DNA from 4 places in the Brachybacterium sp. NBEC-018 genome. Region 4 is predicted to be linked to each of the others. Evidence: riboswitches for the same ligand, from Rfam matches in the RefSeq annotation. Region 4 holds a riboswitch; each other region holds the start of a gene.
What was found. Region 4 has a riboswitch for thiamine pyrophosphate ahead of NLU66_RS07235 (MFS transporter). Riboswitches for the same ligand answer to the same signal wherever they lie in the genome.
Positions count from the first base shown of each region.

Region 1 (7,406 bases), 1.5 Mb from region 4:
ACCGCGTGAACCCGCGCTGGCTCGCCGTGGGCGGCTTCGCCTCGCTCGCAGCGGGCCTCGGCTGGCTCGCCCTGATCATGGAGCCCGGCACCGCGATCTGGCTGCTCCTGCTGCCCTTCGTGCTCGTGGGCCTCGGCAACGCCCTCATCTGGGGCCCGCTGTCGATGACCGCGACCCGCAACCTGCCGCCGTCGCTCGCGGGCGCCGGCTCCGGCGTCTACAACGAGACGCGGCAGATCGGCTCCGTGCTGGGATCCGCCGCGATCGCGACCCTCATGAGCACGCGCATCGCGGACCGCATCGGCGAGGTCGCCGGCGGCGCCAGCGGCGAGGGCGGGGCGGGGGCCACGGCCGAGGGCGCGCAGACGGGCTCCCTGCCCGAGTTCCTCCACGCCCCCTTCGCGCAGGCGATGGCCGACTCCCTGCTGCTGCCCGTGCTGCTCTCCCTCGTGGGCGTCGTCGCCGCGCTGTTCATCGGCAAGCCCGTCGAGACCGGGGCCTGGGAGCAGGACGAGTAGGGACACCGCACCCACGGGGGGAGTGAGCGGTCCGCCCGGGGGTGGACCGTCGGTCTGCCCGACGGGCCCGGCGTGGGACGCCTGGTCAGGGCGCTGACCGGGAGCATCGAACGCATGACCGGCCACCCCACTCATCCCACCGTCCCCGCCTCGTCCCCGGCCGTCGCCGACGACGCCGTGGTCACCCCACCGCGGGAGCGGATGCTCGTGCTCGACGTGGTGCGCGGTTTCGCCCTGTGCGGGATCCTCGTCGCCAACGTCGGCCCGCTGCTCGGGGTGGTCGTTCCGTGGGTCGACGGCGCCCCGCCGACGACCAGCGTGCTCGAGCAGCTGCTCGTCCAGCAGCGGTTCTTCCCGATCTTCTCGCTGCTCTTCGGCGTGGGCTTCGGCATGCTGTGGGCCTCCGCCTCCCGGCGCGCGGTGCGGCCGCGCGTGGTGCTTCTGCGGCGCCTGGTCGCGCTCGTGCTGCTCGGCGCGCTGCACCAGCTGCTGCAGGCGGGGGAGGCGCTGCTGCCCTACGCGATCGTCGGGACCCTGTTCCTCCTCCCGCTGACCTTCCTCCCGGAGCGGGCGCGCACCGTGGTCGCAGGGATCGGGGGAGCGGCGCTCACCGTCGTCGGCGCCTCGTACGGCGGGCTGATGCTCGTGCCCGGCATGTTCCTGCTCGGCTTCGCCGCGGCCGCGATCGACCTGCCGCGACGGTTCGAGCGCTCAGCCCGGCCCGGTCTCGTGCTCGCCGCCGTCGCGGCCGTGGTCGCCGTGCCGGCGGTGCTCCTCCAGCTGCGCAGTCCCGCCGCGGCGGGCTTCGACACGGTCAGCGCCGTGGCCGGTCTCGCGAGCGGCATGGCCCTCGTGGGCGTGATCGCCGCCCTGCTGCACACCCCGCTGCGCCCCCTGCTCGCGGCGGTCCTCGCGCCGCTCGGCCGGATGGCGCTCACGAACTACGTCTCCGCGACCCTCGTGGTCGTGGGGGCCGGCCTGGCCTTCTCCGTGCCGCCGCAGCTCGTGCGGGGCGAGGCCGCGCTCGTGCTCGACGACGCCGGGATGGCCGCGATCTGGGGTGGCTGCGCGCTCCTGCTCGTACTCCAGGTGCTCGTCGCCCGCGCCTGGCTGGCGCGCACGGCCCAGGGCCCGCTCGAGCGGCTGTGGCGCTTCGCGACCTGGCACGGGGAGCCGCGCCGGGTCGCGGGTCAGTAGATCCCGTCGTGGGTGGGGGTGAAGTCCTTCGCGACGCTCGACCAGATGCCGGCGCCGCAGGAGATCGGCGTGCGCGTGTAGCCGGAGGTCGTCGAGAACCGGGTCGTGGTCACGGCGGTCGCGACCTCCCAGCGGATGTTGGGGCTGCAGCCCTCGCCGTTCGCGTACCACCGCGCCACCCTCGAGGAGTAGTGCGCGTAGGCGCTCGCGCACTCGGCGCTCGAGGCGGCGGTCAGCTCGCTCCACTGCGGGGCGGCCATGCCCAGCGGCACGAGCCGCACCGCGTTCGTGAGGCGACCGGAGGAGGTGCGGCCGTCCTGCCAGGAGATCTGCAGGTCCATGTCCTCCCCGGCGTCCACCGAGCTCGCGCGCACCACGTTCCAGCGGGTCGAGTAGACGGTGCGGGAGGCGCCCGCGACGGTCTCCGTCCCGGCGGCCTCCCAGGTGCTCTCCGTCTTCACACCAGCGGTGCGCACGCCCGGCTGGCTGAGCCGGCTGAGGTAGCCGTAGCTGTTGGTCGCCGTGAGGCTGCGCTGGAGCGTGGTCGCGCCGTTCGGGTTCCGGTCCGGGCCGGAGAGGTTCGCGATGTCGAGGCGGAACGCGAGCGGGTAGGCGGTCGTGTCGATCGCGCAGGGGTTCTGGTTGCGCACGTTGATCGTGGAGGTCTGCAGGTACCCGTTGAGGCCGCCGGGGCCGTCGTACCAGATCGTGAAGGTGGGGCGGGTGGTGCCGGAGCAGCCGTCGTACGCGGCGACCTCCTGCGTGCGGGCCGCGAACAGCGCGTCGATCGCGGCGGTCGAGGGGCAGGCGGCGCTCGCCGCGACGGCGGGGGCGGCCGTGGCGACGACGGCGGTGGGGAGGGTCCAGGCGGGCGCCGCGCACGAGGGCGCGGCGGGACAGCGAGGCGGTGCTCATGGGGTTCGATTCCGTCGAGGAGTGGTCGGAAGAAGGAGCCCGTTCGTGCAACGCCGACGTTCAACCAGGGGACCCGGTGACCGTAGGGGCGCGCACAGCAGTACCGCCCCAGGAATGGCCTCCCGGGGCGGTGAAAAGTGTGAGTCACGGGTTGTCGGGGTGAACGTGCAGGTCAGCGCCTGGTGAGCTGCGGCGCACCGACCGCTTGTGCGGTGAGCGGGGTCTCCTGCCCTGCCCTGGGTGCGACCCCCGCGGAGCTGACTCAGCAGGCCGCGGGCACCGGGGCGTCCTCCACCACGGTCGCCGCGACGGCGCGGCGGTGCACCAGCAGCGACGCGCCCGCGATCCCGAGGCCCAGCACCGCGAGGACCACCCCGGTCCACGCCGGGGCGAGCAGGCCCCATCCGGCGGCGAGCACCGCCGCGCCCAGCGCCGCCCCGAGCGAGTTGCCGATGTTCAGCGCGGAATGATGCAGGGCCGCCGCGAGCGAGGGGGCGTCCGGGGAGGCGTCGAGCAGGAACAGCTGCAGCGAGGGGCCCATGAGCTGCGAGGTCACCGCGATCGCGAACAGCAGCGCCATCCCGGCGATCGCGTGCTGGGCGACCAGCGCGAAGATCGCGAGCGTGATCGCCATGCCCACGAGGCCCATGAGGATCGTCCCGTAGATGCTGCGGTCCGCGAGCCGGCCCGCGATCACATTGCCCACCGTCATGCCCACGCCGAACACGAACAGCGCGACCGGCACGGCGCGCTCGCCGAGGCCCATCACGCCCGGCACGATCTCGCCCACGTAGCTGTACACCGCGAACATGCCGCCGAACCCGATCGCACCGATCCCGAGCCCGAACCACACCTGGCCGCGGCGCAGCGCCCCCAGCTCACCGCGGATCGAGCCGGTGCCCGTGGAGCCCTCCGGCTCCGGCACCAGGCGCCAGATCGCGAGGGTCGACGCCGCTGCGAGCACCACGACGATCACGTACGCCGAGCGCCAGCCCACCGACTGCCCGAGCGCTGTCGACGCCGGCACGCCGAGCATCGTCGCGATCGTCAGGCCCAGCATCACGAGGGACACCGAGCGGGCGCGCCGCCCCGGCGGGGACAGGCGCGAGGCGACGAGCGCCGAGACCCCGAAGAACGCGCCGTGCGGCAGCCCCGCCACGAAGCGGGCGAGGGCGAGCACCGTGAAGCTCGGCGCGATCGCCGAGGCCAGGTTCCCGAGGCCGATCAGCGCGATGAGCACCACCAGGAGCCTCGCCCGCGGCACGCGCACCGCGGCGATCGTCACGAGCGGCGCCCCGATCACCACGCCCAGCGCGTAGAGCGTGATGAGCATGCCCGCCTGCGGCACGCTCACCTCGAGCGAGCGCGCGATCTGCGGCAGCAGACCCATCGACGCGAACTCGGTGGTGCCGATCGCGAAGGCGCCGAGCGCCATCGCGAGGATGACCAGCCGCAGCCGGCCCGGGGGCAGGGGAGCGGGGGCCGCAGGCGGCAGGGTGGTGGTCGAGGTGCTCAACAGGGGCTCCAGCGCGGGGTGGTTCAGGGCATCGCTGCCGACGCTGGCACCGGTGGGGACCCCTCGATCCTACGGGCGAGCGGGCACCGATGGGGAGGGCAGGTACACCGTGCCGCCCTGCTCGCGGAACTCCCGGGACTTCGCCTCCATGCCCGCGAGCGCGATCCGCTCCTGGGCGGGCATGTCCCCGTAGGTGTCGCGGATGTCCTGCGAGATCCGCATCGAGCAGAACTTCGGCCCGCACATCGAGCAGAAGTGCGCCGTCTTCGCGGGCTCCGCGGGGAGCGTCTCGTCGTGGTACTGCTCCGCGAGCTGCGGGTCCAGGGACAGACCGAACTGGTCCCGCCAGCGGAACTCGAAGCGGGCCTTCGAGAGCGCGTCGTCGCGGTCGCGGGCGCCGGGGTGGCCCTTGGCGACGTCCGCCGCGTGGGCGGCGATCTTGTAGGTGATCACGCCGGTCTTCACGTCGTCGCGGTCGGGGAGGCCCAGGTGCTCCTTGGGCGTCACGTAGCAGAGCATCGCCGTGCCGTAGCGGGCGATCTCGGTGGCGCCGATCGCGGAGGTGATGTGGTCGTACGCGGGGGCGATGTCCGTGACGAGCGGGCCCAGCGTGTAGAACGGGGCGCCGTGGCACAGCTCCTGCTGGCGCTCCACGTTCTCCCGCACGAGGTGCAGCGGCACGTGCCCCGGCCCCTCGACCATGACCTGCACGTCGTGCTCCCAGGCGCGGGCGGTGAGCTCCGCGAGCGTGTCGAGCTCCGCGAACTGGGCGGCGTCGTTCGCGTCCGCGAGGGAGCCGGGACGCAGCCCGTCACCGAGGGAGAAGGAGACGTCGTAGCGGGCGAAGATCGCGCACAGCTCGTCGAAGTGCTCGTAGAGGAAGTTCTCGCGGTGGTGGGCGAGGCACCAGCCGGCGAGGATCGAGCCGCCGCGGGAGACGATCCCCGTGACCCGCTCCGCCGTGAGCGGCACGTGCCGCAGCAGCACGCCCGCGTGGATCGTCATGTAGTCCACGCCCTGCTCGCACTGCTCGATCACCGTGTCCCGGAAGATCTCCCAGGTCAGGGCGTTCGCATCCCCGCCCACCTTCTCGAGCGCCTGGTAGATGGGGACCGTGCCGATCGGCACGGGGGAGTTGCGCAGGATCCACTCGCGGGTGGTGTGGATGTCCTCCCCGGTGGAGAGGTCCATGACGGTGTCCGCACCCCAGCGGGTCGCCCACTCGAGCTTCGCGACCTCCTCCGCGATCGACGAGGTCACCGCCGAGTTGCCGATGTTCGCGTTGACCTTCACGAGGAACGCGCGGCCGATGATCATCGGCTCCGCCTCCGGGTGGTTCACGTTCGCGGGGATGATCGCGCGGCCCGCCGCGAGCTCGCTGCGCACGAGCTCCACGTCGCAGCCCTCGCGCAGCGCCACGTACCGCATCTCCGCGGTGATCTCCCCGCGGCGGGCGTAGTGCATCTGCGTGACCCGTCGGCCCTCGAGGCCGCGCAGCGGCTCCCGCCGCGCACCCCGCCACTCCGCGCTCGCCTCCCCGCGGCGCACGGCGCTGCGGCCGTCGTCCTCGAGGCTCCGACCGCGGCCCGTGTAGTCCTCGACGTCGCCGCGGCCGCGGATCCAGTCCGCGCGCAGCGGGGCGAGTCCCTCCTCCGGCTCGCAGCCGGGGCCCGCGGTGCGGTAGACGGTCACGGGCGGGTTCTCCGCGCCGCTCGGGGCGGGGTCCTGGGAGATCCGGGTGACGGGCACGCGGATGCCGTGCTCGGGATCCTCGAGGTGGTCGAGGGTGTGGGTGGGGTAGTTCTCAGGGCGTGCGGACATGCAGTCGCTCTCCTTCTTCCTTCGCCGGCATGACCCGGGCAGGTTCGGTCGGTACTCGGACCGCGACAGTCCGATCTCAGCCCGTTGCGACGGGCACCCGAGGGATCGGCGAGCACCGTACCCCAGGAGCGGGAGGGCCGGCGGCGCCGTCCGTCGGCGGGGCCGACGGGCCGGTCTGATCGCGACGGACCTGCGGGCCGACGGGCCGACGAACCTGCCCGATCGGCTGTGCTCCGCGACCGCGGCGCCTACAGTGGGCCCCTGCCACCGCGGGACCACCAGGAGCGACGATGACCCAGCCCCAGCCCGGCCTCCCCGAGCCCCGGCCCGGCTTCCACGGGCCGCAGTTCGGCGCGCCCGTGCCCGCCCCGGACCGTCGCGAACGGCGGGACGGAGCCCGCTACGGCATGGCCCTCGTCGCGACCGTGATCGGCTCCTACCTGCTCGCGCAATGGTCCCCGGTCGGGTTCGTCGGCTTCGACGACCCGCTGCTGAGGCTCCAGGGCATCGGCCAGCTCGGGATCGGCCTGCTCGTGCTCGCGGGCGGCCTCGCCCTCGCGCCCACCGCCCTGTGGCGGGCGGCGCTCGCCGTGCTGGTCGTCGTCGTGCCCGTCCTGCTCGGGACGGTCCTCGTGATCCCGTACCTCCGGGGCGACCTGGACATGCCGCAGCCCTTCCCGCGGATGCTGGACCTCTCGATCCTGGGCCCGGCCGTGGGGCTGCTGGGCTGGCTGATCGTGCGCGGACGCAGCCCCGTGACGTACGTGCTCGTGCTGGGCTTCCTGCTGATCCTCCCCGCGCAGTGGGCGGTCATGTTCTACGGGATCCCGAGCCCTGTGCTGTGGGGCGTCGAGCTCGTACTCGCCGCGGTGATCGGGATCGGCGCGGCGTGGCTCGCGGCGCTCGGCTCGCGATGGCTGCTGGGGACCGTGCGGCGGTGACCTGCCGGAGCGGGCCGCTCAGGGGCGCGTGACGAACCCCTGCTCGACCATGAAGTCGAAGGCGACGTCCGCCGGGAGCTCGCCGCCCTCGTCGACCCGCAGGTTCAGCGCCCGCAGGGCGTCGTCCGTGATGGCGGGGGAGATCTGGTCGAAGACGTCCGCGAGCTCGGGGTGCTTCTCGAGCGTCGCGGTGCTGAGCACCGGGGCGACGTTGTAGGCGGGGAAGTAGCCCTTGTCGTCCTCGAGGATCGTGAGGTCCAGGCTCTCGATGCGGCCGTCGGTCGTGAAGACCTCGCCGAAGTTGCAGGCGCCGCGGGCGGTCGCGGTGTAGACGGCGCCCGTGTCGTAGATCGAGATGTTCTCCTCGGGGACGCCGTCGGCGGCGTCGCGGGGGATGCCGTAGTCCTCCAGCAGCGGGATCAGGCCGTCGGCGCGGGAGTTGAACTCGGGCTCCACGCAGATCGTGCGGTCCTCGACGGGGAGGTCAGCGATCTCGCT
Region 1 covers NZ_CP100650.1:153,822-161,227, reverse strand. Annotated here, with positions in the region: gene NLU66_RS00695 (DHA2 family efflux MFS transporter permease subunit) at 1-518, shown strand, start outside; gene NLU66_RS00690 (DUF418 domain-containing protein) at 633-1,715, shown strand; gene NLU66_RS00685 (hypothetical protein) at 1,709-2,365, opposite strand; gene NLU66_RS00680 (MFS transporter) at 2,893-4,146, opposite strand; gene thiC (phosphomethylpyrimidine synthase ThiC) at 4,216-5,967, opposite strand; TPP riboswitch at 5,965-6,078, opposite strand; gene NLU66_RS00670 (hypothetical protein) at 6,258-6,908, shown strand; gene NLU66_RS00665 (glycine betaine ABC transporter substrate-binding protein) at 6,927-7,406, opposite strand, start outside.
Region 1: it holds a riboswitch for thiamine pyrophosphate, as region 4 does, so the genes downstream of both, thiC (phosphomethylpyrimidine synthase ThiC) here and NLU66_RS07235 (MFS transporter) in region 4, are expected to answer to the same signal.

Region 2 (7,406 bases), 1.5 Mb from region 4:
GTCGCGAAGCCGCGCGCGTCGAGGGCGAGGGCCTGCTGCTCCGCGCCGCGCAGGGAGTCCACGAGCAGGGCGAGGGTCGCGCCGGCGAGCATCCGCGGGGAGCGGCGGCCGCCGCGGCCGCGCAGCACCCGGGTCGAGGTGATGATCTCCCACTGCCGGCCCGTGTGCCCGGCCCGCACGAGCGCCGCGACGACCGCGACGACGGGCCGCGCCGGCCAGCGCAGCCGCCCGCCGAGCGCGTCGCCGAGGGCCGTGACGTCCAGGCTCGTGAGCGCGATGACGCCGGGGGCGACGAAGGCGGTGATCCGGCAGGCCTCCTTGAGGCCCAGCAGCCAGGCCTCGCCGCTGAGGGCCGGCGCCTCGCCCAGCAGCGCCGTCGTCCAGGCGAGGCTCACGGCGGAGAGCAGCACCGGGGCGAGCCGCCACGCCGCGCCGCGCACGGAGCGGAGCACGAGCGGGGCGAGCAGCACGGTGGGCAGCAGGGCGAGCAGCCCGCCCTGCCAGGTGGAGACGGCGTAGGAGCCGACCGCCGCGAGGATGCCGATCAGGCAGAGCGTCAGCGGGTTCAGCGCGTCCGCGGGCCGGGTTGCGGGGCGGGGGACGGGCAGGATCCGCCGATCGGGCTCGTCGGACGCCCCGGGGTCGGTGGCCGCCGGTCCCTCCGCCGTGCTCGCGGCCGTCCGGGCGGGGGAGGGGTCGCCGCCCAGGTGGTGCCGGGACCCTGCGGAGGCGACGAGCACCGGGTCGTGGGAGGCGGCGACGACGGCGGTGCCACGATCCCGGGCCTCCTCGAGCAGGGCGAGCACCGCCGCCCGCCGCTCGCCGTCCAGGCCCACGGTCGGCTCGTCGAGCAGCAGCACGTCCGGTCGAGCGGCGAGGGCGGCGATGATCGCGAGCCGCCGCTGCTCCCCGCCGGAGAGCCGGTGCGGATTCGCCTCGGCGAGGTGGGCGAGGCCGGCGCGGTCCAGCAGCGACTGCGCATCCGCCGCGGCCGCGGGATCCGCCGCGTCGCCGAGCTCCCCGCGCACGGTCGAGGCGAGGAAGAAGTGCGCGGGGTCCTGGGGGACGAGCAGCAGCGAGCCGGGTCGCCGGCCGGGCTCCGCGGCGAGGGAGCGCAGCAGGGTCGTCTTCCCCGCGCCGCTCGCCCCGGTGACGACGGTGAGCAGCCCCGGCTCGATCCGCAGCTCCGGCTCCGGGGACGGTCCCGCGGCGGGCTCCGGCTCCTGCAGCTCGGGCCGCCGGTCGAGGACCTCCTCGGGCGGGCCGTCGGCGAGTACCTGCGCGCCGGGGCCCAGGACGACGATCCGGTCGAGGTGCTCCCGCCACGGCTCCACGTGGTGGTCGGCGATGACGAGGGTCCGCCCGGCGGAGGCGGCGAGCACGGCGCGGCGCACCGTCGCGGCCGCCTCGGCATCGAGCATGCTCGTGGGCTCGTCGAGCAGCATCGCCTCGGGGCGCAGGGCGAGGGCGCCCGCGAGGGCCACCCGCTGCTGCTGCCCGCCGGAGACGGCGAGCGGGTCCCGGGAGCCGTCGACGTCGACCGCCGCGGCCTCCAGGGCGCGCCGCACCCGCTCGTGGATCTCGGGGCGGGGGAGGGCCGCGTTCTCCGGGCCGATCGCCGCGTCGCGCGCGACGGTCGCGCCCACCACCGCATGCGCGGGGTTCTGCAGCAGCAGCCCCCGCTCCCCGGGGCGGGAGGGCCCGGCGGGGGCCTGCTCGAGGTCCCCGGCCTCGGGGTCGAGCAGGCCCGCCAGGGCGCGCAGCACGGTGGACTTCCCGCTCCCGCTCACCCCCGTGAGCAGCACCCTCTGCCCGGCGGGCACGCGCAGCTGCAGGCCGTCCAGAGCGAGCTCGTCCCGGCCCGTGGGGCGCCAGCGCACCCCGTCCAGGAGCAGCTCCGTCACGCAGCCGCCCTCACGCGGCGGTCGTGGCGGCGGCGCGGCGCTCGCGGTCCCGGTCCCGGCCCGCGGGCAGCGCGTCGAGCGCTCCCGTCGCGCCGAGCGCCCGCACGGCCGCCCAGCCGAGGGCGCCGCACAGCAGCGCGCCGGAGACCAGGAAGAAGGCGAGCAGGAGCAGGGCGAAGGTCCAGCTCATCTCCGGGTAGTAGGAGAAGCGCTCCCACACCCATTCGAGCGCCGCCGCGATCACGCCGCCGAGCATCGCGACGGGCAGCGTGAAGCGGCGGTAGGCGAAGATCAGGAAGCCGATCTCGACGCCGCCGCCCTGCAGCAGGCCCGAGACGACGGTGCCCCAGCCCCACTGGCCGCCGAGGATCATCTCGAGGGTCGCGGCGACGAGCTCCGCGAGCAGGGCAGCCCCGGGCTTGCGCACGATGAGCGCGGCGAGCACGGCGGGCAGGAACCAGATGCCGGCGAGGATGCCCTCGGCGGGCTTGAAGGCCGCGGTGAGCGGCCCGATCAGCGAGTACAGGGCCCCGTATCCCAGGAACGCGACCCCGAAGGCCGCTCCGATCGCGACGCTGACCAGCAGGTCGATCGTCCTCATGCGTGTCATTCCGACTCCTCTCCTCGTGGAAAGGGGCGTCCGGCGCCTGGGGCGCCGCGACGGATATCCCGACTCCCTCCGCCGGAATGACCCGGTTCAGGTTCGAGGGTCTGCGCATGCGCGCACTCTCAGCACCGTGCGGTGCTCCCCTGTCAGTGGATGACCGCGCGCCAGTCTACCGTCGCGCGCGGATCGCCTGGTCGATCGCCTCCGCGGTGGACCGCGGGTCCACGGGGGAGAGGAGGTAGTGCGTGCCGCCGCGGCCGATGATCTCGACCTGGGTGCCCGGCCGGGTCACGAGCAGCCGGTAGGTGGCCTGCGGGTCCGGGAGCGTGTGGGTGCGGCGCGAGCCGACGGCGGTGAGCTGCTCGGACGTCGGGGTGAGGACCCGGCCGCGCCGCCAGCCGTAGCCGCCCACGGTGACGCCCACCACCGAGCTCTCCAGCTCGCGCAGCTGCACGGTGCGGAAGTCCTCGACGGGCCAGGTGGCCTGCGGCCAGAACCCGCCGAGGCTCACGGTCACGCCGCGACCGTCGACCAGGACGCGCGTCGCATGGTGCGACCACGTCCACACGGCGAGCAGCGCGAAGAGCACGGCGACGGCGACCAGCAGCGGGACCGGGACGCCGCCGCGGGCGAGCGACAGCAGCACGAGCACCACCCCCGAGGCGGCGGTCAGGCCGATCCGGGTCCAGCCCACGGCCGACGGCCGGGTCGAGTCGGTGTACGACGGCGCCTCGGGCCTCATGCCCGCCCCGCGTGCGCGCTCACCAGATGCGGACGCGCTCGGCGGGCGCCCGGTACATGCCGTCGCCCTCGCGCACGTCGAACGCCTCGTGGAAGGCGTCGAGATGGCTCACCACCGTGTTGCAGCGGAACTCCATCGGCGCATGGGGGTCGATCGCGAGGCGGCGGATCGCCTCCTGCGGCCGGGTCAGGCCCCGCCACACGGTCGCCCAGGACCAGAACACGCGCTGCAGGCCGGTGAGACCGTCGAGCTCGGGGGAGTCCTCGCCCGCGGTCGCGAGGTAGGCCTTCACCGCGATCGTGAGGCCGCCCAGGTCGCCGATGTTTTCGCCGACCGTGAGGGCGCCGTTGACGTGGTGGGCGTCGTCGAGGTCCCGGGGCGAGAGCGCCGAGTACTGCTCGATGAGGGCCGCGGTGCGCTCGTCGAAGGCGGCGCGGTCCTCCTCGGTCCACCAGGTGACGAGGTTGCCGTGGCCGTCGAACTTCGAGCCCTGGTCGTCGAAGCCGTGGCCGATCTCGTGGCCGATCACGGCGCCGATCCCGCCGAAGTTCACGGCGTCGTCGGCCTCCGCGTCGAAGAACGGGGGCTGCAGGATCGCGGCGGGGAAGACGATCTCGTTGCGGCCGGGGTTGTAGTAGGCGTTGACCGTCTGCGGGGTCATGTGCCACTCGGTCTCGTCGACCTCGCCGCCCACCTTCGCGTACTCGAACTCCGCGTCGAAGCGGCGCGAGGCGCGCACGGTCGCGACGAGGTCGCCCTCGACGATCTCGAGGCCCTCGTAGTCCCGCCAGGTCTCCGGGTAGCCGATCTTCGGCACGAACAGGGAGAGCTTCTCGAGCGCCTTCGCGCGCGTCTCCTCGGTCATCCAGTCCAGGCCCTCGATCGAGACGCGGTACGCCTCGAGCAGCGCCGCGACCAGACGCTCCATGTGCGCCTTGTGCTCCGGCGGGAAGTGGCGGGAGACGTACTCGCGCCCCACCTCGAAGCCGACGGCGCCCTCGACGAAGCCGACGCCGCGCTTCCAGCGCTCGCGCAGCTCCTCCGCGCCGGAGAGCACGGTGCCGAAGAAGGCGAAGTTCGCGTCGACGAGCGCCGCGGGGAGATAGGGGGCATAGGCGGAGACGGTGTGCACGGACATCCAGGCGCGCAGCACCGCGAGGTCCTCGGCCGCGAGCAGCTCCGCGGCCGCGGAGACGAACTCGGGCTGTCCCACGGAGACCACGTCGAAGGTCCCCGCGGGGGCGCCGGTCCCCTCGACGAAGGCGTCCCACGGGAAGGCGGGGGCGAGCTCCGCGCGCTGCGCGGCGGTCATCGGGTTGTCGGACTTCTCGCGGTCGCGCACGCGGACGACGTCGACGTGGCACGCGGCGAGGCGCGTCTCGAGATCCATGACGGCCGCGGCGAGCGCCTCGGCGTCGCCCTCCGGGAGGCCGGGGCGGCCGGGGAGGCCGGCGAGGCGCGCGAGCTCGGCGAGGTGCGCGACGTAGGCCTCGCGGATCGCCGCGTAGGACTCCTCGCGGTAGTAGGACTCGTCCGGCAGGCCCAGACCGCCCTGGTGGATCTTCACCTGGTAGCGGCTGGAGTCGTGGTCGTCGGTCCACACGTAGGCGAGGACGGCGGAGGTGCCCGAGTCCGGGGAGGCCATGAGCCGCACGAGGTCCTCGAGGGAGGCCGCCTCGCCGATCCCGCCCAGCAGCGGCTCGAGCGGCGCGGTGCCCGCCGCCTCGATCGCCTCGGTGTCCATGAACATGCGGTACAGGCGGCCGATCCGTCCCGGCTCCTCCGCGCCCGCGGCGTCCTCGACGATCTCGCGGACCTGCTCCTCGGAGAGGTCGCGCAGGGCGTGGAAGGCGCCGTCGGTCGAGCGGTCGGCGGGGATCGTGTGCTCGCGCAGCCACGTGCCGTTGACGTGGCCGAAGAGGTCGTCCTGGATCCTCACCGCCTCGTCCCGGGTGCTGAGGTCGAGGCCGGAGGGGCGGGGTGTCGTCATGAGGGCGACCTTTCTGACGGTCAGCGGGCGAGGACGGTGGTCGGGCGAGGGTCAGGCGGTGGCGAGGCCGAGGACGGCGAGCAGCACGGTGAGCACGCCCACGCCGAGCGGCACGTACGCCCAGGCCGAGCCGGCGCGCTCCGCCGGCGGGCGGCGCTGGAGCACGAGGGTCGAGAGGCCCGAGCCGATCGAGAGCACGGCCGTGCCGATCACGAGCACGGGGGAGAGGATGACGAGCACCGTCGCCCCCACCTGGAAGCACGCGGTGCCGATGACGTCGAGCAGGCGCATGACCACCGTGGAGCGGGCGCCCACCCGATGGTGCAGGAGCGTCGCCACGGCGTCCTCCGCCCACTGCGAGGGGCTCGCGATCCGGCGCCGGGTGGAGACGGTCTGCGCGGTGGCCAGCACGAGCCACACGATCGCGGCGCCCGCACCGATCCACACGCCGAGCTCTCCGCGCAGCTCCCCGGGCCACAGCAGCAGGCCCAGCAGCACGGCGGCCACGCGCAGGAGCTCCTCGACCGCGCTGCGCACGGCGAGCAGCCCCGGGTTCACGGCCAGCTGGCGGCGCGTGCGGCTCACGAACAGGCTCGTCACCACGAGGGAGAGCAGGTGCGCGGCGCCGAGCCCGAGGCCCAGCACGAGCGGCAGCGGGGTCGAGGGTGCCATCGGCAGGATCGCGAGCAGCAGGACGACGATCACGACGGGGATCAGCAGCGCGACGATCGAGAGCCCGCGCACGAGGTCCCGGACGAGGTCCGCGCCCGTCGGCGGATGGTCGTGGTCGGAGTGGTCGTGCGGGTCGTGGGCGGTGTGCGGATCCTGCGGCGTCGCGGCGCAGGAGTCGGCGGTGCCCTCCACGCGGGGGGAGGTCCCCGGGGTCTCGGTCATGGAGCTCCTTCTGGTCCCCACCAGGGTACCGGGATCAGGGTGGCCCCGATCCGATGTGCGACGATGCCCCCTGTGACGTCGGACGGCAGGAAGGTCGAGGGCATGGGGCTGACGCCTGCGCAGAGGCAGCGAGCGCTCGGTGCCGTGGTCGCCGCGGCGACGGGGGACGCCCTCGGCGCGCCCTACGAGTTCCAGGCGCCGGTGGCCGCCTCCGACGACGTCGACATGGTGGGCGGCGGCATCCTCGACTGGCAGCCCGGCGAGTGGACCGACGACACCTCGATGGCGATCGTGGTGCTCGAGGCGGCGGCGACGTCCCCGGGTCTGCACGACCTCCGCGTCGACTCCGCGCAGGACCAGATCGCCCGCGAGTGGTACTCGTGGTCCCTCGGCACCCCGGACATCGGCACCCTCACCTCCTCCGTCATGCGCCGCGCCGCGGACAACGCCCGTGAGGACGGTCACTTCGCGCCGCGCGCCGCGGACCTCCGCCGCGCCGCGGAGGCCGCCCACGAGGCGACGCCCCGCAACGCCGGCAACGGCTCGCTCATGCGCACCCACGCCGCCGTGCTCCCGTACCTCCTCACCTCCGAGGACGACGCCGTCTCCGGCATCGAGGCCGTGTGCACGCTCACCCACGTCCACCCCGACACGGTCGAGGCCTGCATGCTCTGGGGCCTCGCCGTGCGCCATGCGGTGCTGACCGGGGAGATCGACGTGCGGCGCGGCCTCGAGCGGCTCGACGAGGACCGTCGCGCCCTGTGGAGCAGCCGCATCGACGAGGCGGAGGGCGCCGCGCCGGAGGACTTCCGGCGCAACGGCTGGGTCGTCCACGCCTTCCAGGCGGCGCTCGCCGCCGTCCACGGCGCCGGCCCGATCCCCGAGGACCGCTTCGCCCGCCGCGACATGCTGCGCCGCGTGCTCGACGCCGCGGCGCGCGCCGGCTACGACACCGACACCGTCGCGTGCATCGCGGGCGCCCTCGCCGGCGCCGCCCTCGGCGTGAAGTCCGTGCCGCCCGAGTGGCGGCGCATGCTCTTCGGCTGGCCCGGCTACGAGCTCGACGAGCTGGTCAGCCTCACCGACCGCGTGATCGGTCCGGTCGGGAGCGCCGGCGAGGGGCGGGAGCGGTCCGCATGAGCGGCGCCGGCTGGGACCTGCGGATCCTCTCCTGGAACCTGTGGGAGCTGCGCGGCGACCTCCCCGCGATCATCGACACCGTCGAGGACCTCGCCCCGGACGTCCTGCTCGTCCAGGAGGCGCCGCGCT
Region 2 covers NZ_CP100650.1:3,121,698-3,129,103, reverse strand. Annotated here, with positions in the region: gene NLU66_RS14210 (ATP-binding cassette domain-containing protein) at 1-1,904, opposite strand, end outside; gene NLU66_RS14205 (ECF transporter S component) at 1,915-2,505, opposite strand; TPP riboswitch at 2,562-2,666, opposite strand; gene NLU66_RS14200 (hypothetical protein) at 2,681-3,253, opposite strand; gene NLU66_RS14195 (M13 family metallopeptidase) at 3,273-5,243, opposite strand; gene NLU66_RS14190 (hypothetical protein) at 5,295-6,137, opposite strand; gene NLU66_RS14185 (ADP-ribosylglycohydrolase family protein) at 6,240-7,277, shown strand; gene NLU66_RS14180 (endonuclease/exonuclease/phosphatase family protein) at 7,274-7,406, shown strand, end outside.
Region 2: it holds a riboswitch for thiamine pyrophosphate, as region 4 does, so the genes downstream of both, NLU66_RS14205 (ECF transporter S component) here and NLU66_RS07235 (MFS transporter) in region 4, are expected to answer to the same signal.

Region 3 (7,406 bases), 1.3 Mb from region 4:
ACCGAGCACCCCCACCCTCCTCTCCCGACTCGCCGCCGAGGCCCTCGGCACCTTCTGGCTCGTGTTCGGCGGCGCGGGCTCCGCGCTGTTCGCCGCGAAGGTCCTCAGCGAGGACCAGGTCCAGCTGGGGATCGGCTTCCTCGGCGTGGCCCTCGCCTTCGGGCTCACCGTGGTCACGGGCGCCTACGCCGTCGGCCACATCTCCGGCGGCCACTTCAACCCCGCGGTCACCCTCGGCGCCTTCCTCGCCGGGCGCATCGAGGGCCGATTCGTCGGGCCCTACATCGCGACCCAGGTGGTGGCGGCGGCGGTCGCCGCGACCGCGCTGTTCGCGATCGCCTCCGGGCAGAGCGACTTCGCGATCGACACCTCCGCCGCGGGCTCCTTCGCGACCAACGGCTACGGGGACCTCTCCCCGAACGGCTACTCGCTCGTCTCGGCGCTGCTCGCGGAGATCGTGCTCACCGCGATCTTCCTGTTCGTGATCCTCGGCGCGACGGACGAGCGCGCCCCGCAGGGCCTGGCCCCGCTCGCGATCGGGCTCACGCTGACGATCATCCACCTCGTCTCGATCCCGATCGACAACACCTCCGTGAACCCGGCGCGCTCGATCGGCGTGGCCCTGTTCAACCCGGCCGCCCTCGGCCAGGTGTGGCTGTTCGTGCTCGCGCCGCTGATCGGCGCGGCGATCGCGGGTCTCGCCTACAAGCCGCTCTTCGGCGCCCGCGACTGATCCTCGCCGGCGCGGGGGCTCCCCGTCCCCGCGCCGCGCGACGCCGCGCGCCGCTCGAGCTCGCTCACGAGCAGCAGGTCCTTGTGCGGCCCCGTCACCTGCCAGGTGAGGGTCCAGCGGTCCTCGCCCGGCAGGTCGAGCCGACCCCGGTAGACGTCCGCCCCGCACAGGTGCACGAGCGGCGAGCGCGCCTGCCAGCGGTGGAAGGGCGATCCGTCCGGCAGGTGCACCGTCCAGCCGTCGTCCCCGCGCAGGATCCGCAGGGTGCGGGAGACGGGGCTGCGGCGGCCGTCCCCGCGCCGCAGCTCGCCGCTCTCCGACCAGCGCACCTCGCCGGGTCCGCACCGCTCCAGCAGCGCCGTGCCCCGCACGCTCATCCGCTCGCCGGCGGCCCGGTCCTCGATGCGCCGGCTCAGGTCCCAGGCGCCGAGGAGCTGCGTCGGCTCGGGGGTGAGGTCGGACCCGTGCATCCGCTCACCGGCCCCCGCCGAGCGGCGCCGCGAAGAAGTCCCGCTCGTGCCGCACCGAGACCAGGAAGGCGGTGCGCATCGCGGCGCGCACCTCGCTGCTCGCCCGTGCCGCGCAGGCCGTGACCAGCTCGATCGCGCGCAGCGTCTCGGCATGGAAGTCCGGATCCCCGTAGGTCGCCAGCCAGTCCCCGTAGGGATGCCCCGCCGTCCCGGCCCGGGAGAGCCGGGCGCCCACGTCGTCGTAGATCCAGAAGCAGGGGAGCAGCGCGGCGGCGAGCTCCTCGTAGCGGCCGCGCGCCGCGAGGGCCAGGAGGTGGTCCACGTAGGCGCGGGTGGTCGGATCGGGTTGGGCCGCGAAGAGCTCCTCGGGGCCCAGGCGTCCCGCGTGCAGCTCGGTCTCCGCGGCGATCGCGCCCTGGGCGGCCCCGGCCCAGAAGGCCTGCTCCTCGGCGGAGGGTGCGAGGGTCGACGCGGCGGCGAGGGCCCGCGAGTACTCCTGGAGGTAGAGCGCGTCCTGGGCGAGGTAGCGGTGGAACGCGGGGCGGGGGAGGGTGCCGTCGGCGAGGCCGCGCACCACGGGCAGCGCGTCGATCTGCGTGCGCAGCTCGGCGGCCGCCTCCCACCACTCCTCGGCGATCGTCGCCGCGGCCGGGGCATGGGTGCCGGCCGCCTCCCACAGCGCCGCGAAGTGGGAGACCGGGCCGCTGCCCCGCCCCACCTCGAGGGAGTCCGCCGCGGCGATCGCGCCCGCGAGCCAGACCTTCGCCCCGCGCACGGCGCCGGCCCAGTCCTCCCCGCGGCCGCGGAGGGTCGCGATCGCGGAGGAGAGGGAGCAGCCGGTGCCGTGCGTGTTCCGCGTCGCGATCCGCGCGCCGGGCAGTGCGGCGAGCACGCCCTCGGGGCCGACGAGGGCGTCGGGGGAATCCGGGCCGCTCAGGTGCCCGCCCTTGGCGAGCACGAGGACCTCGTGGCGGGCGGCGAGCGCCTGCGCCTGGGCGAGGGCCTGCTCCCAGGTGCTCGCCTCGGGCTGCTCGGCGAGCACGGCGAGCTCGGGGAGGTTCGGGGTCACGAGGTGCGCGTGGCGGAGCATGTCCCTCAGCGCCTGCTCGGCGGAGTCGTCGAGCAGGCGGTCGCCGCTCGCGGCGACCATGACCGGGTCGAGCACCACCACCGGAGGGCGCACCGCGCCCAGCCAGGCGGTGACCGTGTCGATGATCGTGCCGTCGAAGAGCATGCCGATCTTCACGGCGTCGATCGTGACGTCCTCGCTCACCGCCCGGAGCTGCGCGTCGAGGAAGGCGGGCGGCGGCACGTGCACCTCGCGCACGCCGCGGGTGTTCTGGGCGACCAGCACGGTCGTCGCCGCCATGCCGTAGCCGCCGTTCGCGGCGATCGACTTGAGGTCCGCCTGGATGCCGGCGCCGCCGGTGGGGTCGGTGCCGGCGATGCTGAGGACGCGGGGGACGGGACGGCTCATCGGGCGCCCTCCCAGGCGCGGCGCAGCTCCGCCGCCGCGTCGAAGGGGGAGGGGGAGGAGCAGATCGCGGAGACGACGGCCGCGCCGTCGAGGCCCGCGCGGCGCAGGTCGGGGAGGTCCGCGGCGCTGATCCCGCCGATCGCGACGGCGGGGAGAGCGGTCGCGGCGGCGACGGCGGCGACGCCCTCGACCCCGATCACGGCGGGGGCGTCCGCCTTGGTGGTGGTGCCGTGGACGGCACCGATGCCGAGGTGGTCCGCACCGGCGGCCTCGGCCTCGCGGGCCATGGCGGCGGTCTGCGCGGAGACCCCGATGACGGCGTCCGGCCCGAGGAGCCGGCGCACGAGGTGCGCGGGGAGGTCGGACTGGCCGACGTGCACCCCGGCGAGCCGCACCCCGTTCGCGCGGGCGGCGAGGACCACGTCGACGCGGTCGTCGACGATGATCGCGACCGACGGGGGCAGGGTCTCCGCGAGGGCCGCGCAGAAGGCGAGCGTGTCCCGGGTGGGGAGCTGCTTGTCACGCACCTGGACGGCCGTGACACCGCCGGCGACGGCGTCCCGCACGGCGGTGACGGGGTCGTGGCCGGCCCGCTCGAGCTGCGGGCGGTCCACGACGAGGTAGAGGGAGAGGTCGATCTCAGGAGGGGTGCTCATCGTGGTCATCGCACCTTCGCCTGGTCACGGACGTCCTGGGCGGTCAGCGCGTGGAGCCCGTCGAGGAGCCCGACGGCGAAGGAGCCCGGGTGCTCGGCGGTGCGGGCGGAGCGCTCGGCGGCGAGGGTCAGCACGGTCGTCGCGGCGACCGCGGCGACGAGGTGGTCCTCGACCACGGCGGCGAAGGCCGCGGTGATCCCGCCGAGCGCGCAGCCGGCGCCCGTGACCTTCGTGAGCAGCGGGCTGCCGGTGGCGACGCGCACCACGCTCTCCCCGTCGGTCACGAGGTCCACCGCACCGGAGACGGCGACGACGGCGCCGGTGCTGCGGGCGAGGGACGTGGCGGCCTCGTGGGAGTCGTCGGCGGAGTCGATCGAGTCCGCGCCGCGGCCGCCGGCGGAGAGCCCGGCGAGGGCGCGGATCTCGGAGGCGTTGCCGCGGATGATCGCGGGCTGCTCGGTCACGAGCCGCGCGGCGAGGGCCGTGCGCACGGGCAGGGTCCCGACGGCGACGGGGTCCAGCACCCAGGGGGTGCCGGCGGTGCGCGCGGCGGCGACGGCCTCGACCATCGCCTCCCGCTGCTCGGCGCCGGCGGTGCCGAGGTTCACGAGGACGCCGTCGGCGATCCCCGCGAAGATGCCGGCCTCCTCGGGCACCGCGACCATGGCGGGGGAGCCGCCCACGGCGAGCAGTGCGTTCGCGACGAGGTTCGTGGTGACCACGTTGGTCAGGCACTGCACGAGGGGGACCCGCGTGCGGACCTCCTCGAGGGCGGCCGCGAGGACCGCCGGGTCGGTGGGGGCAGAGGCGTGCGCGAGTGTCATGGCGACATCCCTTCGCTAGTCCGAGCTAGATCAGGTTCGACGGGTGTCATCTCAGCCCGGTCCTCGGGCACCCCGTGTCACTGCAGGCCACCGTACGTGATCGGCGCCCGCGCGGGGGCGGCGTCCGTGGCCGGGCGGCCGACGTCGCCCCCGGAGGGGAGCGCCTCAGGCGGTGCGCAGGCCGCGCCGCACGAGGAGCAGGCAGAGGGCGCAGAGCACCACGAGCATCGAGAGCGAGGCGGGGTAGGCGAGCAGCGGCAGCAGTGCGGCGAGGATCGTCGGCAGCAGGAACCCGAGGTAGGCGAGGGCGTAGTAGACGCCGGTGAGCCCGGCGAGGTCCTCTGCCGTCGCGATGCTCTGCACCTGCAGCAGTCCGGCGACGACGAGCGTGCCGTAGGCGGCGCCGAGCACCATCGCCACGAGGATGCCGAGGACCGGGCTGCCGATGGCCGTCGCGAGCACCGCGAGCAGCAGGCCCGCGCACATGGCCGCCTGGCCCACGGGCAGGGAGCGGCCGCCGGTGAGGCGGTCCAGCCGCGGCACGAAGGACTGCACGACGGCGCCGGTGCCGAGGGTGAGCACCGTCAGCGCCGTCGCGTAGAGCGTCGCGCTCTCGCCGAGGTGGTGCTGCACGCTCGCGGGGATGACCGCGTAGGCGACGCCGGCCGCGCCGAAGATCCACGGCGCCGCGGGGACCACGGCGCGGGTGAAGCGGCGGTGCCCGGCGGCGGGCACGCGGAGGTCCTGCCACCAGTGGCCGGCGGCGGGCGCGTCGGCATGACGGGTCTCCGGGGCGAGCAGGAGCAGCGGGGTCGCGAGCAGCGCGAGACCGCCGTGCACGAGATAGGGGAGGACCTCGGGGAGCGGGGCGAACTGGGCGAGCAGCCCGCTCACCCCGGCGCCGAGCGCGAAGCCGAGCGTGAGGGTGAGGGAGGGGCGGCGGGCGCCCGCGACGGCCGGGGCGCCGATCTCGTACGGCGGCGAGGAGAGCTCCTTCATCCAGGCCGTGCCGACGGACATGGCGGCGCCCACCCCGAGACCGGCGAGCACCCGGCCCAGGCACAGCAGCGCGAAGACATGGGGGCTCGCGGCGAGCAGCGCGCTGCCGAGCACGGTCGCGGCCATGCCCACGAGCATCACGGGGCGGCGGCCGTGACGGTCGGAGAGCGCGGCGGCGACGAGCAGGCCGGGGGCGAGCCCGGCGACGTAGGTGCCCAGCAGGAGGTTCGCCTGCCAGGCGGCGTAGTGGCCCACGGACTCGTAGACGTGCAGGAGCGGGGTGAAGTGGTTGCCGCCCCAGGCGAGCAGGAAGGTCGCGGGGACCACGAGCCTCCAGGGGGCGCGGATCGCGGTGCGGCTCATCGTGCGCCCCCGTCGAGCTCGTAGGCGTCCTCGACGTGCGCGCGCAGGCGCTCGGCGAAGGCCGCCGGGTCTCCCGCGGTGAGGAGCGCGGCGAGCTCCTCGTGCTCGGCGAGGAGGGCGGGCATGGTGCCGCTGCGCTCGTCGAGGACGGCCGCGGTGAGGCGGGCGAAGCGGGGGCCGAGGTCCTCGCAGATCCCGGCGACGACGCTGTTGTCCGCGGCGGCGATGAGGGCGAGGTGGAAGTCGAGGTCCGCGGCGGCGAAGGCGAGCGGGTCCTGGGCGGTCGCGGCGGCGCGCTGCTGGGAGAGCAGCTCCGCGAGCTCCTCGGCGAGGGCGGGGATGGCGTCGGGCCTCGAGAGGAGGGCGGCGCCGGCGGAGGCCTCGAGCATGGTGCGCACGGCGATCAGCTCCCGGCGCTCCCGCGGCGTGACGGTGGTGACCAGGGCGCCCTTCTTGGGGAGCAGGCGCACGAGGCCCCAGCGCTCGAGCTGCAGCATGGCCTCGCGGGCGGGGGTGCGGCTGATGCCGGTGGCCTCGGCGAGGTCGCTCTCGCGCAGCAGCTCGCCGGCGGGCAGATCGCCCTCGACGATGCGGCGGGCGGCCTCGGCGGCGGCGCGGCGGGCGAGGGTGCCCCGGTCGGGGTTCCTCCAGGGGAGGGCGTAGGCGATGTTCACGCCCCCGACCCTAGATGATGCATGCATCAAGGGATGCATTGGGGTGAGGAGTGAGACGTCGGCCGGCCGGCCGCTGCGGGCCTGCGGGCGGCCCGGATGCACCGGACCCCCGAGGAGCGGGGCTCCCCGGGGGTCCGGTGTCGAGGCGGCGGGCAGGGCCCGCCGGGTCTCAGAGGGTGCTGGCGAAGGGGTCGAAGTCCGCCGGGACCGGCGGGACCGCGCCGACCGAGCTCGCGACCGTGACGAACTCGCCCGAGGCCGCGGACTCCTCGGCCGAGAGCATGATGTCGAGCACGTGGTAGCCGAGCTCGCCGCTCGCCACATGGGGACGGCCCTCGCGGATCGCGCGGACCATGTCCAGCAGGCCCAGGCCGCGGCCCACGACCACGCCCTCCTGCGGGACCTCGATCCACTCCTGCTCCGGCGGCTTCTCGCCGAGGGCGTCGAACGGCTTCACGTAGGCGATCCGACCCTCGAACTGGTTGGGGTCGGGGACCACGAGGGAGCCCTCGGTGCCGTGGATCTCGACGATGCCCTGGCGGGCGAGCGGCGAGTCGAAGCTGACCAGGGAGGTGCCGGTCTGGCCGGCCTCGAACTGGGTGAGCACCGAGATCGTCGAGGGGACCTCGACGGGGAAGGTCTGCCCCGCGTTCGGGCCCACCTTGATCGCGCGCTCCTCGGAGGCGCGCAGGCCCACGGCGGCGACCTTCTCGACCGAGCCGAACAGGCTCACGAGGGTCGTGAAGTAGTACGGGCCCATGTCGAGCAGCGGGCCCGCGCCCTTGGCGAAGAGGAAGCCGGGGTTCGGGTGGAAGACCTCGGGGCCCTGGTACTGCATCGAGGTCTGCGCGAAGAGCGGGCGGCCGATGGTGCCCTTGGCGATCTCGCGCTTGGCGGTCTGCACGCCCGGGCCGAGCACCGTGTCCGGTGCGCAGCCGACGCGCAGGCCCGCGGCCTCGGCCTGCTGCAGCAGGGCGGCGGTGGACTCGCGGTCCAGGCCCAGCGGCTTCTCGGTCCACACGTGCTTGCCGGCCGCGATCGCGGAGGAGGAGACCTCGGCGTGGACGGCGGGGATCGTCAGGTTCACGACGACCTGTACGTCCGGGTGGTCCAGGACGTCCTGGGCCGTGCCGTGCGCGGGGACGGCGTGCTTCTCCGCCTGGGCGCGGGCGCGGTCGGTGTCGAGGTCGCCGAGGATGAGGACCTCGAC
Region 3 covers NZ_CP100650.1:2,964,648-2,972,053, reverse strand. Annotated here, with positions in the region: gene aqpZ (aquaporin Z) at 1-733, shown strand, start outside; gene NLU66_RS13475 (DUF6314 family protein) at 703-1,203, opposite strand; gene NLU66_RS13470 (bifunctional hydroxymethylpyrimidine kinase/phosphomethylpyrimidine kinase) at 1,208-2,680, opposite strand; gene thiE (thiamine phosphate synthase) at 2,677-3,336, opposite strand; gene thiM (hydroxyethylthiazole kinase) at 3,342-4,160, opposite strand; TPP riboswitch at 4,151-4,245, opposite strand; gene NLU66_RS13455 (MFS transporter) at 4,326-5,522, opposite strand; gene NLU66_RS13450 (GntR family transcriptional regulator) at 5,519-6,196, opposite strand; gene NLU66_RS13445 (Gfo/Idh/MocA family protein) at 6,366-7,406, opposite strand, start outside.
Region 3: it holds a riboswitch for thiamine pyrophosphate, as region 4 does, so the genes downstream of both, thiM (hydroxyethylthiazole kinase) here and NLU66_RS07235 (MFS transporter) in region 4, are expected to answer to the same signal.

Region 4 (7,406 bases):
CGCCGCGACGAGGCCGCCGGCGGACTCCGCCGCGGCGAGCAGGCGCAGCGGTGAGGGATCCGCGGCGGAGGCGATCGCCGCCTGCTGCCGGGCGTGCTCGGCGAGCGTCTCCTCGAGGTCATGGGGCACCGCGGAACCCGCCGCAGGGGCGACGTCGAACAGGGTCGCGGCCGGGGGCCGGCCCTCCGCGGGGACGACGGGGCCGGTCTCCCAGGAGGTGGCGGCGCGCAGCGCGGCGCCGTCGGTGACCGCGGCGGCGTGCTGGAGGATCGTGTGGACCAGGCGCAGGTCGTGGCAGCGCTCCACGCGCACCCCGGCGGCGAGCAGCCCCGGGTACCAGGTGGCCGTGTCGCTCCACACCCAGCGCGGGGTCCCCGCGGCCTCGTGCCCGGCGACGACCTCCGCCAGCCGCTCCTCGTCGAACTCCTGCCGCGGGCCGGGCTCGCCGTCCCCGCCGATCTCGCATAGCGCCACCCTGCCACCGGCCAGGCGTCCCAGCACACATGTGGTGGGGCGAGGGGCGGCGGTCATGTGCCGAGGGTACTGCGGGTCCCCGACGCCGACGGGCGCCCGGACCGCTCACGGTCCGGGCGCCCGGCGGCGGGGCCGACTACTTGATGTAGCCGTTGGGGTTCAGCACGTACTTCCTCGCCGCACCCTGGTCGAAGTCCGCGTAGGCCTGAGGCGCCTCGTCCAGCGGGATCGGGGTGGCCTTCACGGCCTTCGCGATCTGCACCTTGTCATGGAGGATCGCCTGCATCAGCTGGCGGTGGTACTTCATGACGGGGCATTGCCCGGTCGTGAACGACAGCGACTTCGCCCACCCGAGCCCCAGGCGGATCGAGAGCGACCCCTCCTGGGCGGCGGCGTCCACACCGCCGGGGTCGCCGGTGACGTAGAGCCCGGGGATGCCGAGCGCGCCGCCCGCCTCCGTGAGATCCATGAGCGAGTTCAGCACCGTCGCCGGCGCCTCGTGGCCGGCGTCGGATCCGTGACCGCGGGCCTCGAAGCCCACGGCGTCCACGCCGCACTCGACCTCCGGGACGCCGAGCAGCTGCTCGATCTGGTCGCGCGGGTCCCCCTGCGAGACGTCGACCGTCTCGCAGCCGAAGGAGCGGGCCTGCTCGAGCCGGTCGGCGTTGAGGTCGCCGACGATCACGACGCCGGCGCCGAGCAGCTGCGCGCCGACGGCGGCGGCGAGGCCCACCGGACCGGCGCCCGCGATGTACACCGTCGAGCCCGGCTTCACGCCGGCGCTGTAGGCGCCGTGGAAGCCGGTCGGGAAGATGTCCGAGAGCATCGTGAGATCGAGGATCTTCTCGAGGGCCTGGTCCCTGTCGGGGAATGTCAGCAGGTTCCAGTCCGCGTACGGGGTGAGGACATACTCGGCCTGGCCGCCGACCCAGCCGCCCATGTCGACGTAGCCGTAGGCGCTGCCCGGGCGGTCCGGGTTCACGTTCAGGCAGATCCCGGTCTTGCCCTCCTTGCAGTTGCGGCAGCGGCCGCAGGCGATGTTGAAGGGGACCGAGACGATGTCGCCCTTCTTGATGAACTCGACGTCCGGGCCGACCTCGACCACCTCGCCGGTGATCTCGTGTCCCAGGATGAGCCCCTCCGGGGCGGTGGTGCGGCCGCGCACCATGTGCTGGTCGGAGCCGCAGATGTTGGTCGCGACGGTGCGCAGGATCGCGCCGTGGGGCACCTTCCGGCCGACGTTGGCCGGGTTCACCCCCGGACCGTCCTTCAGCTCGAACTCGGGGTAGGGGGTGTCGACCACCTCGACGTGGCCTGCTCCCTTGTAGGCGACAGCTCTGTTCTCAGACATCATCGTCCTTCCGTGGAACCACTGACGAGCGGCACCGCGAGCGCACCGGGCGACCGGTGCCGCGGGCCCCGCGAGCACGGGGCCCTCCCTCGCCAGCCTGCCCCGGCGGTCAGGGAAAGACAAGGTCCGGAGGTTCTCCCTCCGGACATGACGGAGCGCCCGCCGGATCGTTCCGACGGGCGCTCCGAGAGCTGTGGGGCTCCGGGGCTCAGGCGCCCTGGATGTTCACGGCGGTGAGGCCGCGGTCGGTGCGCTCGACCTCGAAGGAGACCTTCTGGTTCTCCTCGAGGTTGCGGTAGCCGGTGCCAGCGATGTTGCTGAAGTGGGCGAAGACGTCGTCCGAGCCGTCGTCGGGGGCGATGAAGCCGAAGCCCTTGTCGGCGTTGAACCACTTCACGGTGCCAGTAGCCATGTTCCTGTAATCCTTCGATGTCGTCGGCCGAGTCTCGGCCAATGATGCCTGCCGCCGGAAGACGCTCCGCCGACGACGTGGACCCCGATCAGGGTCCGGCGGCACGCCGCGGACGACGTGCCGAGCACTAGGTTCGCAGACTTTCGCCCCGGATGCGAGCACGATTCCCCGATTGTTCATCGAAGGAGACCGATCGCTCGGTCCCGACTGCTCGGAAGCGACCCTCGAACGGAGTGCCCGCGCACGGTCGCCCGGGCTCAGCGCCCACAGGTTCAGGGGTTCCCGAGGTCCTTGACGAGCGTCTCCGAGGTCTCGGTGGCCGTCCGCCTGACGCCCCCGTCGTCCACGTACTCGTAGGAGACGGTCTCGAGCTGGCCGGTCGCGCGGTAGCCGCGTCGCTCGTAGAGCCGTCGGGCGCGCGGGTTGTCCAGCCCCACGGCGCAGGCGATCCGTCCGCGGGGCCGCGCGAGCTCCTCGGCCGCCTCCATCAGCCGGCTGCCGACGCCTCGGCCCCGTGTCGGAGCATCGACGCTGAGGTTCTTGAGCAGAGGGAGCTCCCCCTCGTCCACCTCGCAGGAACCGACGGGGAGCTCGCCGCTCCAGGCGATGAGGAAGGTGCTCTCCCCTCGCTCCTGGCGCGCGGCCGCATGGCGGGCGAAGCCCTGTCCCGCCGGCTCGCGGGCCTCGAGCAGCGCGACGTCGGCCGGGGCGCAGCGACGGATCTGGACCGGGATCTCCATCCCTCCATCATCCCGGAGGCGCACCCGACGTACGGTGCCGTCATGGCGCTTCCACCTCGGGACTCCGACCGCGACTTCAGCGCGTACAACGCCGCGCAGGCAGGGCGCCCGCCACGCCCGCTGGCCCGGCGGGCGCTGGCCGCGCTCCGCGAGCGGGTGCCTGCGCCGCGGCGGCCGCTCGCTGTCGACCTCGGCTGCGGCGCCGGGATCGAGTCCCGGTTCCTCGCGGAGAACGGGTGCGAGGTGCTGGCGATCGACGGGGACCCGAGCGTGCGCCCCGTGCTCGACGCGCTCGCGCAGACGCTGCCGATCCAGGTCCTGATCCAGCGGCTCCAGGAGCTGAAGCACCTGCCCGACGCGGACCTCGTGCTCTCCTGCGCGGCTCTGCCGTTCGTGCCCCGATCGCATTGGGATGCCCTCTGGGCGCGTGCCGTCGGCTCCCTGCGGCCGGGCGGGGTGATCGCTGTCGACCTCTTCGGCGACCACGACGACTGGGCATCCGCCGAGGGCACGTATCTGCGTCGCGACGAGGTCGAGGCGATGACCCGCGATCTCGACGTGATCGAGATCGGCGAGGAGGAGTGGGACGGCGGTTCCTTCTCCGGGCGGAAGCACTGGCACACCTACCAGGTCATCGCCCGCCGCCGCTGAGCGCCGTCACCGCTCCCCGGCGAGCGCGACCGCGTCGAGGTCCCCGTCGAGGTCCGCGGGCGTGAGGCGCGGGCCGAGCCGGGCGCCGAGGATCAGCAGCGCCGCCCCGAGCACCATGAGCAGCAGCACCGAGCCGCGAGGGCCGGTGATCCCGGCGAGCAGCGGGAGGTAGAAGGGGTACAGGGCCGGCAGCACGAGGGAGAGGCTGTAGGCGGAGCCGTACCCGGTGGAGCGCACGGCCGTGGGGAAACGCTCGGACAGATACGCGGAGACCGGGCCGTAGGCGGCGACGGTCACCACCTGCAGCAGCGCCGCGCAGAGCGCCGCCCGGGCGAGGCTCCCGGAGCCGACGGCCGCCCACCACAGGGGCGGCCCGAGGAGCAGGGCGGCGATCCCCCAGAGCGTGAGCAGCCGGCGCCGGCCGATCACCGTGGAGAGGTGCCCGGCGAGCGCCATCGCGAGCGCCTGGGCGACGGAGGCGATGCCCATGGCGAGCGCGACCTCGGTGGCGGCGAGGGCGCCGCCCTCCCCGAGCCGCGCGGTGAGCAGCAGGACCGTCGTGTTCGTGAGCAGCCAGAGCCCCGTCATCATGACGAAGGCCTGCCGGAAGGCGCCGGACCAGCGGCCTGCGAGCACCTGCCGGACGCCGCCCCGCACCGGCGTCGTATCCCCGTCCGTCGTGGCGCGGCGGGTGATCGGCGCGTCGACGACGTGCGAGCGGTAGTACAGCAGCATCCCCAGCGAGAGCAGCGCGCCGACGACGAACAGCAGTCGCCAGCCCCAGACGGCGTACTCCTCCGGCCCGAGCACCAGCAGCAGCGTGGCGGTCGCGAAGGCGATCGCCCCCTGCGCCCACGGCGCCATCGAGAGGATCAGGCCGCTCATGAGGCCACGGCGGCGCGGCGGCGACCACTCCATGGCGAGCGGGATCGCGGCGGAGTACTCCCCGGCGACGAAGATGCCGCCCAGGAAGCGCAGACCGAGGATCAGCGCGATCGTGCCCGCGCCCAGCAGCTCGTGCGTGGGCATCGCGGCGATCAGCAGCGCGCACCCGGCGGTGCCGGCGATCGCGACCTGCGTGGTGCGGGTGCGGCCCAGGCGGTCGGAGATCCTGCCGAAGACGACCCCGCCGACGGGCCGACCGAGCATCATCGCGATGACGACGATCGCGCCGGTCGCCGCCGCGACCCCGGGCCCCGCGACCGTGGCGAGCGCGGGGGTGAGCGCGGTGAGCGGCAGGAACACGTGGACGTTGTCGATGAAGTTCCCGACCACGCCGGCGCGGAGCGCGGCGCGCCCCGTGGGCGGCAGACGGTCCGGCGGGCCGACGGGGCCGGGGTGGTCGACCTCGTCGATGGTGGGTGCATCGGTCGCGGGCAGGCGCGAGCGCATGGCGGACATCCCTTCGTCAGTACGAGCTGCATCAGGTTCCACGGGTGTGATCTCAGCGCCGGCGGCGCACCCCGTGTCCGCGATCGAGTATCCCGGGTGCGGGTCGCGCCAGGCCGACGTGTCCACGGGACACCGCCGTCTTCGCGCCGGGGCCCGGGCGCGCCGACCGCCGTCGGCCGACCCGCTCCTGCCGGCGCGCCGCCCTCAGCCGATCTCGTCCGGCCAGCTCCCCGGCATCGAGCCGTCCTCGGCGGCGGGGACCATCCCGCGGTAGCCGGTGACCGTCTCCCACCGGTCTCCGCGGGCGCGGACGAACAGGTAGACCTCGCCGGCGTCCTCGATGCCCGTGAGGGCGTCGCGGCTCTCCCCGCAGCCGTACGGCAACGAGAGCACCTCGATGCTCGACCCCTCGCCGTCCGCCGGGGCTCCGGAGACCCACTCGGCGACCTGAACGGTCCACAGCGGCACGTCGTACAGCTCGTAGCGACCCGTCGCGGGCGGTCCGTCGACCGTGCCGCGCACGACGGCGTCGGACTCCGCCGCCGCGTCCGCGGGCGTCTCCAGGGAGATCCAGTCGATGCAGCTCGCGGCGGTGGCCTCGTCCTCCGGGCGCGTCGCCGGGCCGTCGCAGCCGCTGAGGGCGGCCGCTCCGGCGAGCGCGGCGAGCAGGGTGCGTCGGCGGACCATGGGCACATCGTGCACCCGCCGGACACCGTCGAGGAGGTCCGTGACCGCATCGCAACCGTGATCGTGCACCGGCCGTGGCCTGGCTCGATAGCGTGCAGGGATGACCGCTGACGCCCCCGCCTCCCCGTCCCTCGACCTCCGTGACGTGGAGGCGTTCCTGCGTGTGCCGCGGGTCTCCGCGATCGCCGCGGGCCCGGGCGGCCGGGCGGTCGCGGTGGTGCAGGAGGCCGACGAGCACCTCTCCCGCCTGGTCCCCTCCCTCTGGGAGCTCACGGCCGGCGGCCCGGCCCGGCGACTGACGGTCTCGGAGAAGGGCGAGTCCTCGCCGCGCTTCGCGCCGGACGGCTCGCTGCTGTTCACCTCCTCCCGTCCCGATCCCGCGGGGGACGCGCCCGAGGGGACGACGGCGATCTGGCGGCTGCCGCTCACCGGGGAGGCGCAGGTGCTCGCGCACGCGCCGGGCGGGCTCGAGCTGCTCGACGTGGCCGGCGACGGCACGATCCTCGCCGCGACGAGCGTGCTGCCCGGGGTGAGAATCGAGGAGGACGCCGAGGCGCGCGCGGCGCGGAAGGACGCGAAGCGCACGACGATCTGGCACACGGGCATGCCGATCCGGCAGTGGGACCACGAGCGCGGCGACTCCTCCCGCCACCTCCTGCTCGTCACCGCGCAGGGCGAGCTGCGGGATCTCACGCCGGACGCCGGCACGCTGCCCCTGCACACGGCCTCCGCGACGCTCTCCCGTGACGGGCGCACCGTCGTGACCGAGTGGACCGAGCGGATCGCCCGCGGGGAGACCCGCACCGGCCTGGTCCGCATCGACGCGGCGACCCTCGAGCGCACGGCGCTGCTCGAGGCGACGGACGAGCACGGCTACGACTCCCCCGTGCTGTCCCCGGACGGCCGGCTCCTCGCCGTCACCCGCTCCACCGTCTCCACCCCGACGGACACGAGCTACGGGCGCCTGGAGATCCACGACCTCGAGGGCGGCGGCGTGGTCGCGGCGGATCTCGGCGACCTCACCGCCGGGCAGGTGGTGTGGCAGGCCGACGGCGGCACGCTGCTCGTGAGCGGGGACCTGCACTCCTCCGGTGCGGTGCTCGCGGTCGACCCCGCGACCGGCGCCGTCTCCACGCTCGCCGCGGGCGGCGTGTTCTCCTCCCTCTCCCCCGCGGAGGACGGCTCCGTGCTCGCCCTGCGCAGCGACGTGGCGACGCCGGCCCGCCCGGTGCGGATCACCGCGGAGGGCGCCGTGGAGCTGCCCACGCCGGGCGCCGTCGGCCCGATTCCCGGCACCCTCGAGAAGGTGACCACCACGGTGGACGGCGTCGAGGTGCCCGGCTGGCTGTGCACGCCCGCGGGTGCGAGCGCCGAGGATCCCGCGCCCGCGCTGCTGTGGGTGCACGGCGGCCCGCACTCCTCCTACAACGCGTGGAGCTGGCGCTGGTGCCCGTGGCTGTTCACCGCCCGCGGCTACGCGGTGCTGATGCCGGATCCGGCGATGTCCACCGGGTACGGGGACGCGGGGCTGAACCGCGGCTGGCCGCGCCGGCCCGACGTCGTGCTCGCCGAGTGCGAGGCGCTGCTGGACCTCGTGCTCGAGCGGCCCGAGCTCGACGAGACGCGCACGGCGATGCTCGGCGCGAGCTTCGGCGGGTTCATGGCGAACTGGATCGCCGGGCACACGGACCGCTTCGAC
Region 4 covers NZ_CP100650.1:1,619,909-1,627,314, reverse strand. Annotated here, with positions in the region: gene NLU66_RS07260 (bifunctional 3'-5' exonuclease/DNA polymerase) at 1-531, opposite strand, end outside; gene fdhA (formaldehyde dehydrogenase, glutathione-independent) at 611-1,825, opposite strand; gene NLU66_RS07250 (cold-shock protein) at 2,034-2,237, opposite strand; gene NLU66_RS07245 (GNAT family N-acetyltransferase) at 2,510-2,977, opposite strand; gene NLU66_RS07240 (class I SAM-dependent methyltransferase) at 3,020-3,628, shown strand; gene NLU66_RS07235 (MFS transporter) at 3,635-5,020, opposite strand; TPP riboswitch at 5,012-5,104, opposite strand; gene NLU66_RS07230 (hypothetical protein) at 5,225-5,707, opposite strand; gene NLU66_RS07225 (prolyl oligopeptidase family serine peptidase) at 5,808-7,406, shown strand, end outside.